One region of the Embleya sp. NPDC050154 genome, then DNA from elsewhere that is predicted to be linked to it. Evidence: riboswitches for the same ligand, from Rfam matches in the RefSeq annotation. Region 1 holds a riboswitch; each other region holds the start of a gene.
The links. Region 1 has a riboswitch for cobalamin ahead of ACIBSV_RS15445 (ABC transporter substrate-binding protein). Riboswitches for the same ligand answer to the same signal wherever they lie in the genome.

Region 1 (2,256 bases):
TCGGCATCTCGCGGGTGACGGTCCGGGCCGACCTGGAGGTGTTGGAGCGGCAGGGCCGGCTGCGCCGGGTCCGCGGCGGCGCGATGTTCACCGGCCGCGACCCCCGGGTGGAGCCGTCCTTCGAGGAGGCGTTGACCTCGGCGTCGCCGGCGAAGACGCTGATCGGGCGGGCGGCCGCGGCACTGGTGTCGCCGTCCGAGAGCGTGGTGCTGGACGTGGGCACGACCACCACGTTCGTGGCCCGCGCGCTGGTGGACCGCGAGGAACTGCGCGACCTCGTGGTGTTCACCAACGGGCTGACCATCGCCCTGGAGCTGGAACGGGCGATCCCGCGGTTCTCGGTCGTGGTCACCGGCGGCACGCTGCGGCCGTTGCAGCACTCGCTGATCAATCCGCTCGGCGACCACATTCTGGAGCGGATCCACGCCGACACGGTCTTCATCGGTTGCAACGGCGTGCATCCCACCGGGGGCATCACCAATGTGAACCTGCCCGAGGCCGAGGCCAAACGCGCGATGTTGCGAGCCGCGGGTCGCCGGGTCGTGGTCGCGGACGGCTCGAAGCTGGGCCGGGTCGAACTCGCCGAGGTGTGCCCGCTGGCGGACATCGACCTGCTGATCACGAGCGGCGCGGCCGATGCGGAGGCGCTCGACGCGCTGCGCGACGTGGGGCTGGAGATCCTGGTCGCGGAGTAGGCGGCCGCTGCGCGCAGCGGGTGCGGGGTGGGCATGTACCGGAGCGCGCGGAGTAGGCGGGCACGGCGCGAAGCGGGTAAGGGTGGGCACGTACCCGAGCGCGGGACCCTGCCCGGACCCGAGCCGGTCCTCCCGCCGTGGCCCTTCACTCGGCCACCGCGACCCTCGGCGCGCCTGTCCCGGCCCCCTCGCTCGACGGTCGAGGCGCCCTGGTTAGGCTGCCCTTGCGAACGGTTCACCCGGCTTCGACCGATTCCGGGTGTCGCAAGAGGGAATCCGGTGCGAATCCGGAACTGCCCCGCAGCGGTAAGTGGGAACGAAAGTCGTCATCACGCACTGGGCCCCGGTCGAACGGGTCCCGGGAAGCGACGACCGGTAGGCATCCCGGCCACACCCGTGGCTCCCGGGACCCGCCCACGAGTCCGAAGACCTGCCGTCGCCCGCGTACGCCTCACGCACGCGGACTTCCGGGACCTCGCGGGCGGGTCCGTCGGACGACGGCGCCGTGCGGTGTCCGCCGCCGTACTCCCTCCCGAGTTCCCCCGACGAGGACTCGCAAGGGAGAGCTTCGACGATGCGTACGCAGATACCCGGGCGGATGCCGGCGGCACACCGATATTCGTGGGCCGCGGCGGTGGCCGCCCTCGCGCTGTTCGCGACCGCGTGCGGCGGCGCCGTGCGGGACGACAAGGCCGCCGCTCCCGCACCCGCCGCCTACAAGCCGTACGCGGACACCGACAACTGCGGTGTGACCACGAGCTACGACCGGCCGCCGCAGCGCGCCGCGACGCTGACCTCCAACGCGACCGAGCTGATGCTCGAACTGGGCCTGGCCGACCGGATGGTGGGCACCGCCTACCTCAAGGGCCGGACCATCGGCGACAAGTACAAGGAGCCGTACGCGCGGATCCCGGTGCTCGCCGACGCGCAACCCTCGCTGGAGAAACTCCTCGAAGCCACCCCCGACTTCGTCTACTCGGGCTACCCGGACGGCTTCTCCGAGTCGTCCGGCCACACCCGGGCGCGGCTCGGCGAGTTGAACATCAAGACCCACCTCAACCCCGAGGGCTGCGCCAAGGCGCCGGTCACCTTCGATCAGCTCTACGGCGAACTCCGCTCCATCGGCGGCATCTTCGGCGTGCCCGAGCGCGCCGAGCGCTCCGCCGCCGCGTTCCGGCAGCGGCTCGACGCGGTCACCGCGCGGCTCGCCGGCGCCGCGCCGGTCAAGGTGTTCGTGTACAACTCGGGCGCCGACGCCGCGCAGACCACCGGCGGCAACTCGATGCTCAACGAGATCATCACCCGTGCCGGTGGCACCAACGTGTTCGCCGACCTGAACGAGCGCTGGACCAAGGTCTCCTGGGAGCAGGTGGCCGAACGCAAGCCGGACGTGGTGCTGATCTACGACTACGTGACGCCGCCGGTCGACGCCAAGATCGCCACCCTCAAGGCCACTCCGGTACTCGCCGACGTACCGGCGCTGCGCGCGAACGCCTTCCCGGTGATCTCGCTGTCCGTCGCGCAGCCCGGGCCGCGCTCGGTGGACGCGGTCGAGGAACTC
Region 2 (2,256 bases), on a different contig from region 1:
ACACGCGGGCCGCGCCGACCAGGGCCGACGCGGCGTTGCCCCACAGCAGCCGCTCGGCGACCGGCACCACCGCTCGGGTCGCCCCGGCGAGCGGCACCAGATGCCCGACCAGCACCGCGTCGTGCAGCTGCTCGATCCCCGAGCGATCGTCCGGCACCGGCGCCGGCGCCGGATCGGGCGCCCACAACTCGACCGGCCCGGCGTCCGGGAAGCGCCAGTACGTCCGGGCCGGATCCAGGTCGGGCACCACCCGGCCGAGCACCGCCGCACCCAGTGCCACCGACCACAGCCGCGAGGCCACGCCCAGATACAGGATCGACGCGGCGACACGCGGTTCCTCGGTCCGCAGCCGGGCCCGTACGTGCTCCACCCGGGCCGCCCACGCGGCGGGCGCGGCCGGGTCGTACAGCTCGGCCAACGGCCGAAAGCCCGCGCCGTCGGTGATCGGTCCGGTCCGCAGCTCGAAGTAGGGCCCCACGTCGGCGAGCCGGCGCAGCGGCCCGCCGCCGTGGGACCGCGACCGCCCGCCGGTCAGCGGCTGTCGCCCGGACGCCACAACACATCACCCGCACCGTCGGCGTTGGCCCGCCGGGCGAGGACGAACAGCAGGTCGGACAACCGGTTGAGGTAGCGCGCGGTGAGCGGGTTGACGGTCGCGGCACCGCCTGCCGTCGCCCGCTCGTCCGCCTCGATCAACGCCCAGGTCGAGCGCTCGGCACGTCGGGCCGAGGTGCGGGCCACGTGCAGCAGGGCCGCGGCCGGGCTGCCGCCGGGCAGTACGAAGGAACGCAGCGCGGCCAGTTCCGCGTTGAACGCGTCGCAGTGCTCCTCCAGCCGGGCCACGTCCGCCTCGGTGATCCGCAGCCGGGTGTCCCCCTCGGCGATCGGCGCGCACAGGTCGGCGCCGACGTCGAACAGGTCGTGCTGCAGTTGCGCCAGTACCGCGCGCGTCTGCGGTTGCGGGTCGCCGAGCGCGAGCACGACCCCGATCGCCGCGTTGGTCTCGTCCGTGTCGGCGTACGCCGCCAACCTCGGATCGGTCTTGCGCGTACGGGAGTTGTCGCCCAGCGCGGTCGTGCCGGCATCGCCGGTACGGGTGTAGATCCGGCTCAAAACCAAGGACATGGTCGGCACCGGCCTCTCTCGGGGAAATCCGCCCCGGTTGGTGAGGTGGCGACGACGTGAGTCTCCTGGCTCTCGGATCATCGCTCCTCCCGGCCTTCCGACCCGTCTCGGGGCCGTGGCCGGTTCGGGAGTCGCTCCCCGATCACAGTGGCGGGACCGCGCCGGATTCACACCGGCTTCCTCGTACCGCCGTCGCCTTGCGCCTCCCACCATGACACGCGCGACGGGCCCGGTCCACCGTCGGATCCGGACCACGCGTGCGGGTGAAGCTTGCCGCCGGTCCGCGCGCCGAGCCCCGGACCGGCGCGGGTAAAGCCCAGGATCGGATTCCGAGAGCGGCTCCCTCGGCCGGCGTCGGCCCGGCGGTATCGGCGCCGAAGGGTGCCGACGGGCGCCGGAGGGTGCCGGTGAGTCGATCCGCGATCCGGCCGTGCCGGGAAATCAGTGCCGGAGGTATGCGTGTCCACGGTGTCCGGAACACCTGAACCAGCCGGTCCGACGCGTCGGGTGGGTCGGGCATGTCGGGTACGTCGAGCGGGCGTGCTCCTGGCGTGTTGTGTGTCGCTGTTCGGAGCCGGGTCGGGGCATCCAGCCGCCTGTGCGGGGTGGTTCGGCCCCGAGGGGATGCATCTCGCCTCCTCCGTACCGCTCTTCGATGCCGGCTCGGCGCGACCGACTCCTTCCGCTGCGGACTTCGACGCCGGGTCGGGACATACCGCCCCGCCCGCCGGACCCCTCGGCGCGGGGACGGCAGGCCCCACCCCATCCGCATCGCTGTTGAGCGCCGGCGCCGGGCGCCCCGTCGGGTCCGGCGACCGGGTGCGGTCCAGGGACCAGCCCGAGCCGAACCTGCCACCCGTCCCGCGTGCCGTCGCCGATCGGGTGGGCACTCGCGCCGGGCAGTCGGTGGACGTCCCGGTCCTGGCCGGCGACTCCGGCGAAGGGCTGGTCGTGCTGTCGTACACCAATCCCGAACACGGCCTGGTGCTCCAGCCGGACGAGCGGGGCGACGCGAATTCGGTGCTGCGGTACACGCCGGGGCCGGGCTTCACCGGACGCGACAACTTTCGCTACACGATCGTCGACCGGCTCGGCCGCGAGGCCACCGCGAGCGTGCGGATCGACGTGGCG
Region 3 (2,256 bases), on a different contig from region 1:
GGGCGCACGAGCACAGCAAGGGCTTTCCCGACACGCCTGTGGGTCAGGCGCTCGGGGCCGTGTCCCAGTGCATGGTGCTCTTCGCGCGAGGACACGGCCCGGCGGGGGCGGAGGTCGTGCGCCGGTGGTCGGCGGCGCATCCTCGCGACGACGCGCTCGGCCGCATGATGTCGCACGCGCACACCGACTTCTCCGCGATGCTGCTGGTCCAGGGTTCGGCGGACGCGGCCGCGATGTTGCCCACACTGCGCCCCGCCGTGGCGGGTTCCGGGCGGGCCCATCGCCGCAAGGGCTGCGTGGCCGAGTTCGCCTTGGACCTGTACGAGGGGCGCGTGGAGCGGGCGGCGGCGCGGGCTCGCCGATGGCGTCGGCGCGCCGCACGGCAACGGAGTCGCTGGATGGGCGCCGAGTGCGAATGTCTGCTTGCGATCTGTTCGGCCGCCGCGGGCGACCCGGACGCCGCCCGCGCCGCACTGGCGAACGCGGAGCGTCTGGCGTACGCCCACCCGGCCATCGGACTTGCCCGCGCCCGAGTCGAGGCGTGCGCCGCCGCGGCGGTGCGGCTCGAACCCACCACGGCCGTCACGGAGCCGAAGCACATCCGATAGCCGCGCAGGCGGGCGCAGATCCCCCTCCGGCACGGCAAGGCACCGGCACCACACGTCGAACGTGCGCACGCGTGCACCCGCCGCCCCCGTTCCGGCGGTGACGTCCTCGCGATGCCCGGACCGCCACCTCGTCACGTCGCTCCCGCACGCGATCAAGCTCGATCGGCGCTGGACTTACTAGGACGTCCGACTATATCGTCTTGAACTACAAGGTCCGCGGTGCAGGGAAGTCGGTGTGAATCCGGCACGGTCCCGCCACTGTGACCGGGGAGTGCGCTGCCGAGGCACCACGCCACTGGCGAAAGCCGGGAAGGCGGGCGGCGTGTGTCGATCCGGAAGTCAGGATACCGGCCGCGGGTATATCCGTGTTGTCCACGAGGATGGAGCAAACACGCATGACGCCGGTCTGCGCACTCGCCCCGGACGATCTTGCGAACGTCGAGGTCGTCGGGCTCGCCTGACCACCCTCACGTGCCACCCGACCTCGGCAACCCCGCTCCCCGAAGCGGCGGTTGCCGTGGTCGGGTCATTGCCCCGCCTCCGGATCGCACCTGACGAGAGACAGGTCGTTCATGGTCCGCGAGCTTTCCCACTTCATCGGCGGCAAGCACGTCCAAGGCGCGTCCGGCGCGTTCGGCGACGTGTACGACCCCAACACCGGACGCGTGCAGGCGCGCGTCCCGCTGGCCGACCGCGCCGACACGCTGGCGGCGATCGCCGACGCCGAGCAGGCACAACCGGCGTGGGCCGCCTGGAACCCGCAAAAGCGCGCCCGGGTGCTCTCCCGATTCCTGCAACTGGTCGAGCCCGAACGCGATTCGCTCGCCGAGCTGTTGTCGGCCGAGCACGGCAAGACTATCGCCGACGCCCACGGTGACCTGCAACGCGGCCTGGAGGTTGTGGAGTTCGCCGTCGGCATCCCGCACCTGCTCAAGGGCGAGTTCACCGACAACGCGGGTACCGGCATCGACGTGCACTCGCTGCGCCAGCCGCTCGGTGTGGTCGCCGGCATCACCCCGTTCAACTTCCCGGCGATGATCCCGCTGTGGAAGATCGCCCCGGCCATCGCGTGCGGCAACGCGTTCGTCCTCAAGCCGTCCGAACGCGACCCCTCGGTACCGCTGCGCCTGGCCGAGCTCTTCCTCGAGGCGGGACTGCCGCCGGGTGTGCTGAACGTGGTCAACGGCGGCAAGGAGTCCGTCGACACACTGCTGGAGGACCCGCGCGTCCAGGCGCTGGGCTTTGTCGGCTCGACCGCGATCGCCGAGTACGTGTACACCTCGGCCACCGCGCGCGGCAAGCGCGCCCAGTGCTTCGGCGGCGCCAAGAATCATCTGATCGTGATGCCGGACGCGGACCTCGACCAGGTCGTCGAGGCCCTGATCGGCGCCGGATACGGCTCCGCGGGCGAGCGCTGCATGGCGATCTCCGTCGCGGTTCCGGTCGGCGCGGAGACCGCGGACGCGCTGGTGGCCAAGCTCGTCGAGCGCATCGCCACGCTGCGGGTGGGCCCCTCCCACGATCGCGACGCCGACTTCGGCCCGTTGGTGGGTCGGGACGCGCTCGCTCGGGTGCACGACTACCTGGACATCGGCGTGCGCGAGGGCGCGAAGCTGCTCGTCGACGGCCGTGACGTGCGCGTCCCCGG

Region 2: it holds a riboswitch for cobalamin, as region 1 does, so the genes downstream of both, ACIBSV_RS25340 (cob(I)yrinic acid a,c-diamide adenosyltransferase) here and ACIBSV_RS15445 (ABC transporter substrate-binding protein) in region 1, are expected to answer to the same signal.
Region 3: it holds a riboswitch for cobalamin, as region 1 does, so the genes downstream of both, ACIBSV_RS33750 (CoA-acylating methylmalonate-semialdehyde dehydrogenase) here and ACIBSV_RS15445 (ABC transporter substrate-binding protein) in region 1, are expected to answer to the same signal.

The regions. Positions count from the first base shown of each region.
Region 1 covers NZ_JBITJP010000006.1:167,705-169,960, reverse strand. The annotation lists gene ACIBSV_RS15450 (DeoR/GlpR family DNA-binding transcription regulator) at 1-695, shown strand, start outside; cobalamin riboswitch at 910-1,148, shown strand; gene ACIBSV_RS15445 (ABC transporter substrate-binding protein) at 1,270-2,256, shown strand, end outside.
Region 2 covers NZ_JBITJP010000012.1:134,057-136,312, reverse strand. The annotation lists gene ACIBSV_RS25345 ((2Fe-2S)-binding protein) at 1-556, opposite strand, end outside; gene ACIBSV_RS25340 (cob(I)yrinic acid a,c-diamide adenosyltransferase) at 532-1,125, opposite strand; cobalamin riboswitch at 1,184-1,310, opposite strand; gene ACIBSV_RS25335 (Ig-like domain-containing protein) at 1,945-2,256, shown strand, end outside.
Region 3 covers NZ_JBITJP010000019.1:139,348-141,603, forward strand. The annotation lists gene ACIBSV_RS33745 (hypothetical protein) at 1-608, shown strand, start outside; cobalamin riboswitch at 809-979, shown strand; gene ACIBSV_RS33750 (CoA-acylating methylmalonate-semialdehyde dehydrogenase) at 1,181-2,256, shown strand, end outside.